3 regions of the Leuconostoc sp. XM4 genome follow, and region 3 is predicted to be linked to each of the others. Evidence: riboswitches for the same ligand, from Rfam matches in the RefSeq annotation. Region 3 holds a riboswitch; each other region holds the start of a gene.
The links. A riboswitch is a leader RNA that binds a small molecule or an ion and turns the genes downstream of it on or off. The one in region 3 is predicted to bind thiamine pyrophosphate.
Positions count from the first base shown of each region.

Region 1: linked by a shared signal. The riboswitch ahead of RHP64_RS04610 (solute carrier family 23 protein) and the one ahead of thiE (thiamine phosphate synthase) in region 3 are both predicted to bind thiamine pyrophosphate.
Region 2: linked by a shared signal. The riboswitch ahead of tenA (thiaminase II) and the one ahead of thiE (thiamine phosphate synthase) in region 3 are both predicted to bind thiamine pyrophosphate.

Region 1 covers NZ_CP134507.1:922,098-927,585, reverse strand. Annotated here, with positions in the region: gene RHP64_RS04625 (SDR family oxidoreductase) at 1-394, opposite strand, end outside; gene RHP64_RS04620 (acyl-CoA reductase) at 407-1,873, opposite strand; gene RHP64_RS04615 (LuxE/PaaK family acyltransferase) at 1,885-2,997, opposite strand; gene RHP64_RS04610 (solute carrier family 23 protein) at 2,990-4,276, opposite strand; TPP riboswitch at 4,355-4,454, opposite strand; TPP riboswitch at 4,537-4,626, opposite strand; gene celB (PTS cellobiose transporter subunit IIC) at 4,802-5,488, opposite strand, start outside.
Region 2 covers NZ_CP134507.1:1,537,991-1,543,478, reverse strand. Annotated here, with positions in the region: gene hisI (phosphoribosyl-AMP cyclohydrolase) at 1-255, shown strand, start outside; gene hisE (phosphoribosyl-ATP diphosphatase) at 279-623, shown strand; gene hisC (histidinol-phosphate transaminase) at 607-1,680, shown strand; gene tenA (thiaminase II) at 1,768-2,472, opposite strand; TPP riboswitch at 2,546-2,648, opposite strand; TPP riboswitch at 2,781-2,870, shown strand; gene RHP64_RS07735 (ECF transporter S component) at 2,993-3,583, shown strand; gene RHP64_RS07730 (ATP-binding cassette domain-containing protein) at 3,597-5,000, shown strand; gene RHP64_RS07725 (energy-coupling factor transporter transmembrane component T family protein) at 4,997-5,488, shown strand, end outside.
Region 3 covers NZ_CP134507.1:1,136,685-1,142,172, forward strand. Annotated here, with positions in the region: gene RHP64_RS05755 (thiazole synthase) at 1-628, opposite strand, end outside; gene thiF (sulfur carrier protein ThiS adenylyltransferase ThiF) at 650-1,297, opposite strand; gene thiS (sulfur carrier protein ThiS) at 1,308-1,505, opposite strand; gene thiE (thiamine phosphate synthase) at 1,532-2,170, opposite strand; TPP riboswitch at 2,302-2,392, opposite strand; gene RHP64_RS05775 (type I 3-dehydroquinate dehydratase) at 2,542-3,423, opposite strand; gene RHP64_RS05780 (type 2 periplasmic-binding domain-containing protein) at 3,420-3,974, opposite strand; gene RHP64_RS05785 (shikimate kinase) at 3,978-4,778, opposite strand; gene RHP64_RS05790 (prephenate dehydrogenase) at 4,786-5,488, opposite strand, start outside.

The DNA of each region.
Region 1 (5,488 bases), 210 kb from region 3:
AAGCACCTTGAGTAACATTTAAAACTGCTTTCAAACTACCGTCGATTTGATTTTGGTAGTCACTCCATTTCAGTTGGTCTAACATTTTTCGATGCTTAGGATCAAATTGATATTGACTTAATGCATTGTTTACAATGATATCGATCGTACCAAAATTTTCAAAAATATCGTATAGCATGTTTTTCACTTGTTTTTCATCACGTACGTCACATGCTATGGCAATTGCTTGACCACCATCTGAAATAATTTCTGCAACAACTTCATCGGCCTTTTTAGTATTTTCCAGGTAATTGATAATGACAAAGGCACCTTGTTTGGCATACTCTTTGGCAATGGCTGCCCCAATTCCTCGACTGGCTCCCGTCACCAGTGCAACTTTATTTTTTAATAGCATTTTTTATTCTCCTCACTCCACATCCGGATCAAACTTCTCACTAGAGAATTCTAAGCTCTGCTCAATGTCTGTAACACGAACTAAATCCAATAAGTTAAAGCGTCCATCATGGTGCCAGCCACTGGAAACGTGATTCATCTTTCCCAGCGCACTCATTCGATTAACACCCACTTTCCCTAACATATCTGCCAACGAGAACAAACGATTCGGAGAAATCGCAATTCCTGCTGACTGTAAATATTGCTGATGCGGTATGAGTACAGGTGGTAAATCAGTCAAATCATTAACAACAAAAATATGAATTGAACGATTCAAAGGCGAGGCGCTAAATCCGATATTATTATGTAAAATAATAGTCCATGCGGTACTATTGTCACTTCGAAATACTGAGGTTGCTCCGTTTTTTATAGACGTTATCTCAGCTTCTTGCCGCATTTTTTCAATAGCGATTTTATCTGATTCGTGTATCGGTGCACGAGGATATTTGATTTGATAGTTATTTAACTCATTGGACAGGATACTCGCAAACTCTTGAGGCGTTATTGCCCCGCCTCTTTCAATGAAAATTGACTGCGGAGCTAGACAGCTTTGCTGATCATAGGTGGCAATGTCCTCAGCTAAGTCTTTAATGACTTGAGCATAATACTCTGGTGTCAACGTCTCCCTACCAACTATTGCCAAACCGATTTTGTATCCATAACTTAAAATCTTCTTATTTAATGGTGTTTTGCTTTTTACAGATGCAACCGCTTCTTTACCACCACACACAACAATAGTATCGGCCAAATTAAGACAGTGCGCCTCGAATTTTTCACCACTATGCCATGGTAGAATGGTAATCGTATTTGCCAATTTTGGATCAATTTCAGCTAACGTCTGAACAAACAAAGCTGGCATAATAGGCTCTGCAAAAGATGTTTTCCCCAGTGTTGGCGATTTTACAAGTAGTCCCATGATGAGTGTCCACAGTTGTATGCCTGGCACGTTGCCGGAAAATATTTGGAATATTAAATCTGGCCCGTAAAATTTTGAAAATCCACCGGAAAGGTTTGGTTGAAAATCATCCAACATTGCACCTGATTGTCCAAGTTCGGTATTCACAAATCGTTTTAATTCTTTCTTTCGAAATAAGCGAATAAAGTTTTTGAGCTCTAAACTAAATTGATCAGCGTCATAACCAGTTACCGCGGGGACTGCTTTTTCTGCTATTTTCCGAAGATGATACGATGGGTTAGTCCATTTTTCTGCTGCCCGAGCAATAATATCAATAATTTCATTCACTGTAAGATGCTTTAAATAATGATTACGGTTATGCGTTATTATTTTTGTAATCTCTTTTATTTCTTGTTCGGTTATTTTGGGATAACACAATACAAGATGATGTGTTTCATTTTCAACTACCTTTTCGGTTAAATCACCAAGGATAATGCTGTCTGGCGTGTAAAAAATATTAATTTTTGTCATTTCTTTATTAGACATTATTGACACCTTTATTGCAGTTGTAAAAGCTCATCAGCGGTGATGGAACAACCCTTAGCCACCGATCCTTTTGCTCTACCAATGATTGTGAATCCATGATTGTTTTTGATAACAATGTCTTCAGTTAGAATTGATACGCAGGAATCCCAATTAGCTAAGTCATAGTATGCCAATAGGCCACGTTGACCCTGTGCAACAGGCTGTAACGTTTCAGTATCCAAGACCTGAGTTTTTACCCAAGCAGGTGCTATTTTATCAAAATAAACTGTTTTATTTTCTGAATGATCCATTAAATTTCGATCGTAACATTGAGAACTAATCTCTGTCATGCCGTACATATTTATAATTTGTTCGCGTGTCACCTTAAATGTGCTCTCCAAATCAGCATATAAGTCAGTCATACTCACTTCTTTTGACTTGCCCTTAAATCCACCAGTATCAAAAATAATGCTTTCTTTTGCCAGATTAAAGGATTGATGATGTTGCTGTAAGTATGCCAATAGATGAACATAAGAAAACGAAGCACCCAAAAGTAATATGGACTCATGATTTTTTTCTGCTTCTTGAAGAGCAACGATTAGTTCCGAATAGTTTAGTTGGTTATTTTCAAAAAAGATATGGCTATTTTCAGTACCAAATTCTCGTATAGCGGTTGATATATAGCGAGATAAAGAAGAGTTAGGGTTATCTGCCATACCCGGAAACAAAGAAAGTATTCTAATTTTATCCGTATTAGGCAAAACGTTTTTCTTGAATCCTGCCCGCATAGATTCTTCCCAAATATTTAAATTCGAGATATAATGTTTGCTTCTATGATTAATATTTGTTGTGCCACTCGAATAAAAAACATCCGCAGCTTGATTAATATCTTCGGTTGACAGAATTAATTCTTTGTACGCTTGAATCGGAATTAGCGGAACCTCGCGCCAGTTTTTTACGGTCAAGAGGTTTTTATGTCGTAATTGGGCAAATTTTTTATATGGTAAATTGTTTTGAAATTGATAAGCAAAAATGCGCATAGCTAGCTGATTGAAGTCCGATTCATATCGCTCTGTTTGATGATCCTTGTATTTATTAATGAAAGTTAAAATGTCGCTTTGAATTTTTTTAGATTTTTCAATCATGAGATCCTCTTATATTTTTTATCATTCGTGGTAAGTTAACCAAGGCAAACTGTAAGATGATGGCAGACAACGCACCGACTAATATGCTATTAGATAATAATTCACCTGTAACACCTGACCAGCCGGTTGCATAGTTGGGCAGAGCAATCGCTAGTATGATAGACAATCCAATAATCATGTTATTTTCATTGTTGTCAGGCGCTCTTTTCAAAATGTTGAATCCAGTCAGAATTAAAGTTGTTGCTGCGGGCAAAAATATGCCCCCAATCACTGGACTAGGCGTTATTGCCAAAAACGCACCAATTTTAGGAACAAAACCTAGTACGACAAACAAAATTCCTGCAATAATTACTGGTATTCTCGAAACATTACCAGTTAAGTTTAAAATCCCTACATTCTGCGCAAAAGCAGTTGTTGGAAAGGCTCCGAACAAGGATGAAAACATTGATCCCGCAGATTCGCCAATTAGACCATTTTGAATGCGCCTTGGTGAAATATTTTCTTTTAAAGTATCGCCAGCTGCCTGATAGACACCTAAAGCCTCTACCACTGCAACCACATAGGCAACAAAGAATGTCAAAAACATGACCCAATTAAACTTTAGCGATCCATAAGGCAATAAATGAGGCATGCCAAACCATGATTTTGTTGATAATACGCTGTAATCTACGACACCTAACGAAACTGCTAGAATATCACCAACAATTAGCGCGATTAAAAAGGAAAAACGCTTCCAAAATCCCTTACCAAATATCGACAATAGAATGACAATAGTTGCTGTAGTAACAGACAAAATAAGTGTTGTTGGTGAAGAGAAACCTTTATCACCTGGATAACCACCTAAGAATTCAGATAGTGTGAATCCAGATAAAGAAATACCAACCAAAAATATTAGTGTTCCGGTAATTGCTGGTGTCAATAATTTGATTAGTTTATTGATAAGTCCTGTAACGGACAATAAAAATACAATGAGTGCACTCAGTAAAATTGAACCACTCGCCGTTGCTAACTGACCAGCTTTACCAGCATTAATCATTAACGCGTCAAAAGCAGCTGACGGCCCTTGAACAATAGGCAGCTTCGCTAATTTTGTTGCCTGTGTAAGCGTGACTAATCCTGAAACAATAAAAATCGTGTTCACAAGATTAGTTGATAAGTTCAGTGAGAGCCCTGCGGCAGCGGCAACATAAATTGGATCTAACCATACGTTAGAAACAAACACGTGCTGTATTCCAGCTAGGCCATGATCCATGATTCGATTATGTTTTGGTGTCATCATAATTAAATTCCTTTTCCAATAAAAAAAGTGCCCTTAAATACATAAAAAAGGACACTTTTGACAACAGTACATGTCGTTATCAAATATTGGTCACTTTCCTACGCTAGTATTAACTAGATCAGGTTCAAAGGGACCGATATACATCATCTCAGTCTTTGCGACGCCCCTAGTGATTATTATTCATTTTTCAAAAAAATCCTCTCAACAAGTCATTTTATGCAATAAAAAAACATTTTTCTCACCTAGAGAAAAATGCTACGTTAAAAAATGTAGCACTTTCCTACGCTGATGTTAATCAGTTCAGGTTCGAAGGGTTCTTCTCAGCCATTTTGGCGCCCCTAGCACAAGCATTATTGTATCATAAATTTTCTATTAAATGTAAGTAATTCATTCTATTTTTCACATAAGTTTGTCATTAAGTGATATCCTTACTGATGAAATTTACCTTTCACAAATCAGCCAGTCGAGTATATAAAAAATACCAGTCTGTTACTAAACACAGACCAGTATTTTGATGCCTCGTCATTAAGGCTGTACTTGTGTTTTCCCCTGCTCATCATTGTACAACTTAGTATCATATATTTTGATAAATGGTAAGTAAATAATGAAAGCTATTACAACACAGATTATTGCTAAGACTGCTGCTTTCCAATCAACGGTACTAATAAATGCACCGATTCCGGCTGGGGATGGCCATGGTGCTTGAATAACAATTGGCCGAATGATATGGAAGTTAATGGCTGCATAAGCAACGGAAGCTGTTGCCATTGGTGCCAAGAAAAATGGAATAGCTAGATAAGGATTATAAACAATTGGTAATCCAAATATTAACGGCTCGTTAATATTAAAAAGTGATGGTACGATTGAAGCTCGGCCTAAAACTTTTAGTTGTTCGGAACGTGCTAGTAAAGTAATAAATATGCATAATCCAAGTGTCGCACCAGAGCCACCTAAGATAGCAAAGGCATTATTAAATTCTCCAGCAAACGGTATGTTAGCCCCATTTGAATTTGCTACCATATTTGCTAAGAAGATAGGCGTAATAAATGCGGAAATAATGTTAGCGCCATGAATACCAACAATCCACAAGGCATGAATCAAGAACTCAATCACCATAATTCCTAGCCAGGTGCTAGTCATGCTTGTAACGAAGCTAAATGGTATTGCAATCATTTTGAAAATGTCAGTACCGAGTAACACTAAGGAACCATT
Region 2 (5,488 bases), 400 kb from region 3:
ACTTGGTTTTGGTCTCGTGAGCGACAAGAATTGTGGCATAAAGGGGAGACTTCGGGTAACATACAACAGGTCGTTAGCATGACATTAGATTGTGATTTAGATACTCTGCTAATTCATGTGAATCCTGCAGGGCCAGCCTGTCATACTAATGCTTACTCATGTTTTTTTAACACGATAAAAGGTGAAGGTTTAGCAGATGCTAATCAAGCAACCATTGCAAATAAATGGACTGATGGTTATTTTCCAAAAGAGTAAATACCACACTAAAAGGAGAAATGATGCCACAACAAACAATTGAAGAACTTTATGAACAAGCACTTGAGCGCAAACAAAATCCCCAAACAGGATCCTATACTGATTATCTATATCAAAAAGGATTAGATAAAATTCTAAAAAAAGTGGGAGAAGAAAGCACGGAAGTAATTCTCGGCGCCAAAAATAATAATGAAGAGCTAATTTATGAAACTTCAGATTTATTGTTTCATTTAATGGTCTTATTAGTTGAAAAGGGTGTCAGTTTAGATGATATTAAAGATGAATTAGGGTCACGCTTAGGAAAAAAATCATTATTGCATGAACGCGCTGATTGGCGAGGAGATAAGAAAAATGAAAAAGACAGTTAAAGCTTTAGCAGCTTATCAAGCAGAATTACCAGTAGAAACTGTAAAAGCAAAGTATGGATTGCAACATTTAGCCCGCTTATCAGCCAATGAATCTGTGTATGGTCCATCACCCAAAGTTGCTCAAGCTGTACGTGCTGTTTCCGATGATATTTTAGGTTATTATCCAGATGGACAAGCGACAGAACTACGTGAAGCGGTAGCTAAGTTAAATCATGTTGACCCACAACATTTGGTGTTTGGTGCTGGCGCAGATGAATTGATTGAGCTGTTGACTCGTGTTGTGTTGGAACCAGGATCAAATATTATTATTCCCAATCCGACATTTGGTGAATATGCGATGCATGCACAAATCGAACAGTCTACAACAAAAAAAATACCCGTTAATGTTGATAACGGGCATGTTGATTTTGATGCGATTTTAGATGCTATTGATGATAAAACTGCTATGGTATGGATAGCTAACCCCAACAATCCAACAGGGGTATTCGAAACAACCAGCTCCATTAAGCGCTTTTTGGACAAGCTGCCAGCAAATATTACGTTAGTAGTGGACGAAGCCTACTATGATTTTGTAGATGAACCTGATGCTACCGTGGCACCTTTGGTAGCTGAGTACACAAACTTGGTTGTGCTACGTACCTTATCAAAGGCATACGGTCTAGCTAATTTACGTGTTGGATATGGCATTATGCAAGATCCCCTTTATAGTGCGATGCAAGCAGTTCGTTTACCGTATAATTTATCAACCTATCAGATTGTTGGTGGCACGGCTGCTGTATTAGATCAAGAGTACTTGCAGAAAAATGTCCAACGTTTTCAAGTAGAGCGCCAAAAGTTCCAAGATTTTTTGACTAAAAATAAGTTTAAGTTTTATGAATCACAGGCTAATTTTATTTGGATAAAGGTTGGCGAAACGAAAAAAGTTGGTCAAAAATTATTAGAACAAGGTTTCCAAGTCAACGATCGACTTAATCCTGAGTGGATTCGTATTGCGTTAGGTACACCAGAAGACAATGCTGAATTAAAATTAGCTTTTTTGAAAGCTACAAACAAATAAATTCACGGATACACAAAAATGTTGCGTCATTAAATAACGACGCAACATTTTTGTGTTATTAAATTTCACTTCTTTACATCAATAGCCTTACAAAGTGTTTGCCTGATTTAATACATCTTTGAAGCGCCAGTCTTCTTGGTGGTAGGCTTGTTCCCAGAACTGCCATTCTAATTCACAACTTTTAAGAAAAAACTGTGTGGCCTGTTGGCGTTGTTGAGTTGTTGCATTTTCTGCCAAGCGATCTATCCATTCAAAGATTTTGTCAGATAGTGAAACTTCCGAATCATCATCTGTATTATCATAAAAATCAATCCAGCTTTTGAATGGGTTATCATTTGTGTTCGCTTTCTCCTGAACTTGTTTTTTTGCAATTTCATTATAGGTCCAAGGGCACGCCTGAAAAGCAGCTAGAATATTTAATAAGGAGCCGGTGTCAGCCGCACGATACATATGTGATTCGTATAGATATGCTTTAGGTGTTGGCGTGGCGTGTTGCAATGTTTCATATTCGACGCCGGCAACGTCACAAAAAACATGATGGGGATGAATTTCGCTATTTAAAATGAAATCAATTGAATCAGCAAAAAATTTCATTTCATTACGATCAGTTAATTTTGTAATGGCATTGGCATAAATTTTGATAAATTCACTAAGATATTGGAAATCTTGTTCAACGTAAAAAATCAAAGCTTCTCGGGGAACGTAACCGTCCGCAATGCCACGAACAAATGCGTGATCATGAATGGCTGTCATAATTGGTGCAGCTTGGGTGCGCAATTCTTCTGAAAACATAATTTCTCCTAAAATCTTTACATGTCCAACAAAAAAACTCTCTCTTGACTATAGGCAAAAAAGAGTATCTTTTGTAAAAAGAATACCACTTTCCTACGCTAGTATTGACTAGATCAGGTTCGAAGGGATTGATAAGTAATATCATCTCAGCCAAGAAGGCACCCCTAGTGGACAGCATATATTTTTTTTAATGAGATTAGCATAGCATTGAAAAATTAAAATTGCAAATGGTTTTATGGTGTAGCTAATGGGCTAGAAAATTTCTTTGCATTTAAAATTAGAATGGGTTATACTAATTCACGAAGTTAATATTTTATCTGGGGTACCGTAAGGTTGAGATAATACCCATTGAACCTGTCAGGTTAATACCTGCGAAGGAAGAATAAGTTAGATTAAGATGTCTTTTTGATGCCATCAATCACTAAATTCTTTTGTGGTTGGTGGCTTTTTGTATAGACACTTATACTATAAAAGGTATTTTATCGAAACATACAGCCTCGAAACAAGAGGAGAGATGTTTATGGAACAAGTAGAAACAGTAACAGCGGGATCAAAAGGGAAATGGTCTTTGCGAGAAGTCATTTTAATGGCGTTGATTGGTATCGCCTTTGGTGTGATTTATTTTATTATGGATCCAGTGTACACAGCACTTGATGCAGTCTTAGTTCCGCTTGGGTTACACCAATACACCATTGCAATCACTATTGGGCCATGGATGATGGCAGCCCCATTGGCTAGTTATTTATTGAAACGTGTTGGTGCGGGATTAATAGGTGAATTGCTTGGCGCCACTGGAGAAGCCTTGTTGGGCGGCTATTGGGGTGTTGCAACACTAATTTCTGGACTTATTCAAGGTATCGGATCAGAGCTTGGTTTTACTTTGACAGGATATAAAAGCTGGAAAATGGGTTTGATTTTGTCAACATTTACTGGAACATGCGTGACATTCATCTGGTCATTGTTCCACGATGGATATCTACAATTTGATTTTGGTATGCTAGTTGGGTTGTTTATTGTTCGCTGGATTTCAATTGCATTTTTTGCTGGTCTATTAGTTTACTGGATTGTCAACTTGCTAGAGAAGTCTAAATTATTAAAAACAAACCGATAAGGTCAATAAAAGTATGACGGAATTAAAGGCCAATCATTTAGATATTAAATTTGACGATGAAATTATCTTAGAAGATATTTCACTGGAGATTAGACCAGAACAATTTATATTATTAGTTGGTTCATCTGGATGTGGCAAATCAACTTTGATGACTGCCTTAGCTGGGTTATATCCTAAATATGGCGGCGAATTGTCACAGGAAGTGTCTTTGAACCATCAGTCAATTGCTCAAATCAAAGCGAACCATCGCGCTAAAAAAGTTGCCATGCTATTTCAGCATCCAGATCAACAATTTGCCATGGATCGCGTAGAAGATGAATTGATTTTTTCATTAGAAAATTTATCTTTAACTACCGAGGAAATTGATAAGAGAATTAATTCTGCTTTATCAGAGGTAGGAATTGAATCACTGCGACACCGAGAACTTTCATACTTGTCAGGTGGAGAATTGCAAAAGGTTGCTTTAGCTGAAACATTAGCGATGGGTGCAGAAATTATTTTATTGGATGAACCTTTTGCGGCCGTTGATCCAGAGCATCGACATGAGTTACAAGTATTGTTAAAAAAATTAGTTGATCAAGGACATGGTATTTTAGTTTCAGATCATGACACAAGTGGATACGAAAATCTGATAACAGATTTATATCGTATTGAAAATCGACATATAGCATGTGTTGATTCTACAGCTTGGTCTCCTTTTTTTAAACAAGATGTAAATGATAGTATTGTTACTAATGATGAATTTAATGAGTCTGTGTTTAGCATGGCACATGTGACGGTAAACAACGGTAAACAATCCATATTGAAGAATAGCAGTTTTGAGTGGGCAAAAGATAAAATCACATTAATTACTGGACCCAATGGTATTGGAAAATCAAGCTTACTGCTTACTTTTGCAAGATTACACGATTATGAGGGTTCGTTGTTGTATCAAAGGAAGCTACTCGATAAACTTCGTAAAAAAATATATGCTAGGAAAGTTGGTTTAGTTTTTCAAAATGCAGCTGACCAATTTTTAAACATTACCGTTTCTGAAGAAGTTGAGCAGGCTAGAGCCCATAGCCATCACGCTGATTATTGGACAACTGAGAAGGTTGACCAGTGCATGCAAAAGTTAAATTTAATAGGTCTTGAAAAGCATAGTGTTTACGAATTGTCAGGTGGCCAACAAAAAAAGCTACAAATACTGATTATGTTAATTATTGCACCCGATACCTTGCTGTTAGATGAGCCATTATCTGGATTGGATACGAATTCTATTCAACATGTCATGCAAATCATTAAACAGTCGTCAAATGACCTTGAACAAAGTATTATCATGATTTCACACCAAACACACGGCATTATTCAATATATTGATTATCATGTTCGCTTTGATCAAAATGGTTTGAAATATGAAAGTGTAGTTAATTCATGAATGAAACACAAAAATTACTATTAGTATTGCTTATTTCGATAGAAATTGCGTTCACAAAATCAGTTTATCTCAATCTGTTTTTAATTGTTGTTAGTATTTTGATTTTAATAGTGACTAAAAGCCATTTGAAAACTTTTGCTCGATTATTGATTGTATCAATTTTGCCGGCAGTCGGATCATTCACCTCATTTTATTTTTTTGGTACAGGAGACGAATCACAACGATTACATTTTGCACTAGTAATGACCACACGTGTAGGTGCTTATGTATTCATGGGTGCGGCATTTATGTCGACTATGGTTTTGTACGAATTATTACGTTCTCTTGAACAAAATGTCAAAATGTCCGCAACCTTTGTATATGGCATTCTGGGTGCATTGAGTTTTATTCCCAAAATTATAAATTCAGTTAAAACGATTCGGGCAGTGGGGCTGATGCGAGGTGAGGTCTTGAGTTTTTGGTCGCCTAAACTTTATTTTAAAGCCATT
Region 3 (5,488 bases):
CCATTGCTGTGTTGGCCATAATGGCATCTGCCCCCATCTCCATAGCTTCAGCAGCTTGACTAGGTTTTCCGATACCCGCATCAATTATAATTGGCAAGTCAATCTCATTAATAAGAATTTGAATCAAATCTTTATTGGACAGGCCCTTGTTGGTTCCAATTGGTGCTCCTAGTGGCATAATTGCTGCCGCTCCCGCATCGGTTAATTGTTTGGCTATGTTTAAGTCGGGCAACATATAAGGCATTACAATAAAGCCTTCTTTGGCCAGAACTTCTGTTGCTTTTAATGTTTCGTAATTATCAGGCATTAAGTATTTTTTATCAGGAATTACTTCTAATTTAATAAAGTCACTACCACTTAATTCACGGGCAATACGGGCAATTCGGATAGTTTCTTCAGCATTTGTGCAGCCTGAAGTATTAGGTAAAATAGTGACATTCTCAGGAATATAGTTTAAAATATTTTCCTTGGCGTCATTGGAACGTCTCAATGCCATTGTTATTATCTGAGCATCAGCATTTTTTACTGCTGAATCAATTAATTCATAGGAATATTTACCGGATCCTAAAATGAATCTTGAAGTGAATGTATGACCACCAATGGTCAAGGTATCAGTATTTTCTTTCATTACTATCAGTTTCTCCTAAATTTATAAAGCCACTTTACCGAGTATTAGCTGTAAAATGACATTTGCTTGATGACCAGCGCACACAAGCACTCTTGGTGCCATCAATCCTTCTACTCCAGCACTAATGTTATCCCCACAGATGTATACATTTTCGCTCTGTTGTCTCGTTTTAATATTATTTGGACTATGAATTCCAGCTAACCCGTTGCCCATAACAAGCGGTTTATTTGGAAAAATTTCACGAGAACTACCTAATAGGACTGCTTTACTATGCGGGTCATCAAATGCTTCACATATGATATCACTATCACCAAATAGAGCTTCAACATTTTGCGACGTGACTCTTTCTTGAATTGTTGAAATTGTAATAAATGGATTGAACTCTAATATATTTTGTTTTAGCGCAATCACCTTTGGTACATTAATTTGACTCAATTTAAATTGCTGTCGATTCAGGTTACTCAACTCAACAGCATCAAAATCAATCAAAGTCAAATGCCCTACTCCTGCACGCGCTAATGCGATGGCAATATTAGAGCCAAGTCCACCGGCACCTGCAATAGTCACATGAGCCTGTGCAAGTTTTTCTGACGTTCCTGGCACATTGCGTTGTTTCATATCTTCATATACTTCTTGAACGCTGTAACCATCAATATTAATTTTGTGCATAAGACTTCCTTTAACCTCCGCCTACAAATGAAATAATTTCAATTTGATCATCATTATGAATAAAAGTATCTACAAAACGTTCACGTTGTAAAATCTTACCGTTGTGTTCAACTACAATGTTTTCTAAAGCAGCATTTTTGTCATTGAGCAGTTGTGCAATTGTCTTTCCAACGTACTGATTCTCTACAGAGCCATTTATCTTAAGCATTACCTAGGACCACCTTTCTCTAGTTTTTAAAGTACTTGGTCAAGTGCTTTAATCGTGTCGGATACTTTGTCCGCTATATTTTCGGCACACATAATTTCGCTAACCATCGCCACACCATTGACTTCAGTATTTTTAAAGTTGTGAATTGTATGTTCCTTGATACCACCAATTGCAATGACTGGTATGGAGACAGTTCGTGTAATCTCCTTTAAAGTTTCGATTGACGTAGGTTTTGTGATTACCTTGGTCTTAGTTGGATAAATAGCGCCAACTCCTAAATAATCTGCCCCCTCTAGTTCGGCCTGTGTGGCTCTCATGACACTTTTAGCAGACACACCCAAAATTTTTTCTGGACCAATTAAACGTCTTGCGACTGATATCGGTAAGTCATTATCGCCAATATGGACACCAGCAGCATCAACTGCTTGACAGATATCTATTCTGTCATCAATAATCAATGGAATTCTGAATCTGTCAGTAATTTCTTTCACTTTCGTTGCCAGTTCAAAATACTTATGCGTGGTAACCTCCTTTTCTCTTAGCTGAACGAGTGTGACACCGTTCTGACATGCTTTTTCAATTCGACCTAAAAACTCTTCATCAGAATAATCGTATCGATTTGTGACTAAATATAGCTTTAGCACCTTAGTTATATTTACATCCATGGGCTCCTTTTCGTAAACCTCCTGATAATATATTTTTGAAATTTTTCAATACACTGAACCTTTTTAAATTTTTCAAATAAAAAAGCTGTTTTTTTGCGCAAATGGGTACGCAAAAAAACAGCTTAATAAAAAATCTATTAATCACATCTTCCTACGCAGATTTTAATCCGATCAGGTTCAATGGGTATTTCTCAGCCCTCGCGGGCACCCCAGACATACATATATAATTTCATAAATACTATAACATTTATTTTTTGTAAACACAAGAAATAATTGCCTAGTAAATCAAAGTAAACAAAAAACGCTACCTCCGGAGAGATAGCGGGTAGGTAGATAGATACTACCCAGTTGGTCTTAACTAATATAACACATTATTGCCAAGCTTGCAATAATTCATTAATTGTCAGCTGCCCAGGAGCACTTCCTTGTGTACCATCAAGTACTGCAAAGGTCATTTCTGACCCATATTCATATCCCTCGATACGGCTACGTTTACCTATCTCTCCCATGCTCATCGTGATTAATGGTTGCGAAATATTGACGTTCTTAGTTGTTTGCAATAGGTAATCAACGTCTTTTTCGGATTCAGGCATGACAGCCAATTTGATAATATCTGCTGAAGTATCAGCCATATCACTGATTAAAGCTGGCAAATTTTTAGGGGTAGATTCAAAATCGTGGTATGACAGTAATACTGGAACATTGGCTTTATTCGCTGCGTCCATAATACTTTGTCGTAGCGGCTCATCTAATGTATATTCAACATCAACAGCTGCAAACGGAAACCCCGAGTGTAAAGCAGTAATCATAAAAGTGGCATACTCGGTTGGGCCCATTTCACCACGGCCACCTTGTGTAACCGTACGATATGTTAACAACACCGGAAAACCACCAATACTATTAAACACCGTACCAGTTAACTCTTTAATAATTTGAACATTTATTTGTGGCCAATTAGCCATGAATTCTTGCTTGGCATTATCAATTTCTGACAACATTTTCGCTTCTGTCATGGCAGAAACGTCTTTTTGCGCCAATTCACTTTGTGCCCCATCCTTAACTTGTTGCCACATAACCGCCTGACTAAAGTCATCTGCGATGTAATCTGCCCGCCATTCAACAATGTCTGGATTTTGTTGTTGTAGTTTTTGAGCGAACGGACTAATTTTGTCCGTAGGTCCTAAAGTTAGGGGGACTGCTATAATCGGTTTATTCGTACTGCTAGGTATGTTTAATAGTTCTCTTAATGTCATAGGACTCTATAGACGATCCAAACCATCTGAGGCTTTAATTGTTGCCTAATTTGGTATTTTCCGTCACTACTTTCAGGTAATTTTTTGAATTGTTCTTCAGAAACAATTGTAAACCGATTTTGTTCTTTTATAAAGCTCTGTAATGCAACAATTTTACTTGGTGCAAACATCACTGACGGCCCCCAAGCATTATCTAAATTCACAGAGGTTAAATATCTTTTCATTAAGCCTTCTGTGGCCGCATGGACTATTGCTACATTTCGCTCAAATTGGGTATTTTCAATCACACTCATCGTCATTAAGGGTAGCGAAAATGTTTGTTCAATTGCAAGCTGTGACCAATTTAAATAATTAAAGTCGGCCCAATTCAAATCTGGTTCCTGATTAGACTTAAATGCAACTGGTAAAATTATTTTATCCCCTTTATAGTCACTTAGATGTAATAAAACTTCTTCAAAACTATTGTGCAAAATTAGGGTTTCGTCCGTTAAATAATATTGTGCTGCCTGTTCAGAATCTGTGCCACTTGGTCCTAATGTGTGAAGTTTCATAAATCACCTATTTAATTGCCTATTCTCTTTGTCAATGGCAGCCTGCATCAAAATGGTCATAATACCATCAATCATGTCATCTGTGATATCTACAGAAGTACTAAAATCTGATTTCAATTCCTTACGTAACTTTAACATACGATCCTGTTGAATCGTTGGTATACCAAATTTTTCTTTATAACGAGCCACTGCTTCAACAATCTGAAAACGTTCCGAAATAATTTTAAAAATTTGACGATCAAATGCATCTATCTGTGAACGCAATTGTAGTAGTGCTAGTTCATCCTCATTAGCGCTAAATAAGGCAATAATCTCAGCTGCAATACGCGCCGGTGTTTTACCAACTGTTTCTACGGTGAAATTGGCAACTTCTTCGTACTTTGGGTCACGTTCCTGCCATAATGCAAAGAATTCCGCCGTCGATTTTTCTTGAAGTAACGGGCGCTGTCCTTCAAGAATTAAGCGGCCAATAGTACTTTCTAAATTGCCATGTAAATAAATAATTGTCGCTGGAGAATGGCGCAGAATTTCTAAGTTTTCTGGTCGTTCCACTACACCCCCGCCCGTGGCAACAACACCATCAAATGTTTGCACATTATTTAAAACTTTGGTTTCTAACTCACGGAAGCCGGCTTCGCCACGTTCTTCAAAAATTTCTGCGATTGATTTACCGGCAGCACGTTCAATTTCAGAATCAATATCTACGAACTTTGAATGATGTTGCCGAGCAATTTCCTTACCCACAGTCGTTTTCCCAGCACCCATAAACCCAATAAGCATTAATGTATCTGGTTCTTTAATCATAATTTTCTCACTTTAACAATAAATTTTTTCTTGACTCCTGTGCTGACGAAATTAAAGTCATCAAAGTTGATGCATCATTATCTTCAATTGCTTGAGAAAATAATTGTAATTGCTCGATTATCAAGGACTGACTAGTTAATATTGCTTCTTTGTTGCTTAACAATACATCAGTCCATAACTTTGGATCACTTTCCGCTATGCGTGTCATATCTTTGAAGCCACCAGCAACATACTGTCCAAATGTCGTTGAATCGCCCAGCTGGTTAGTGGCAGTATTCATTAATGCAAAAGACATAATATGCGGTATATCACTAATTACAGCCATCAGCTCATCGTGTTTCTTGACTGAAATTGGCATAAATTTAGCGGCAATCGGTTCAAGAATTTCCTGCAACCTACGAGCATTAGAAATTGAACTTGGAATTAAGAAATAAGGCACATCTTGATACAGTTTTTCATTTGCCCACTCAACACCGCTCCGATGAGTACCGGCCATAGCATGCCCACCAACGAAATGAATATTTTTTGGTGTCAAAACTGCTTCAGCCACATCCATAATATCTCGTTTTGTCGATCCTGTATCCGTAACGATTACCTCTTTTTTTAGAGATAGTTGAGATAATGAACGAATCATTTCTTCGATATAAGTTACTGGTGTGGCCAAGATAATAACATCAGCATGAGATGCAACATTTACTAAATTAGAAGCT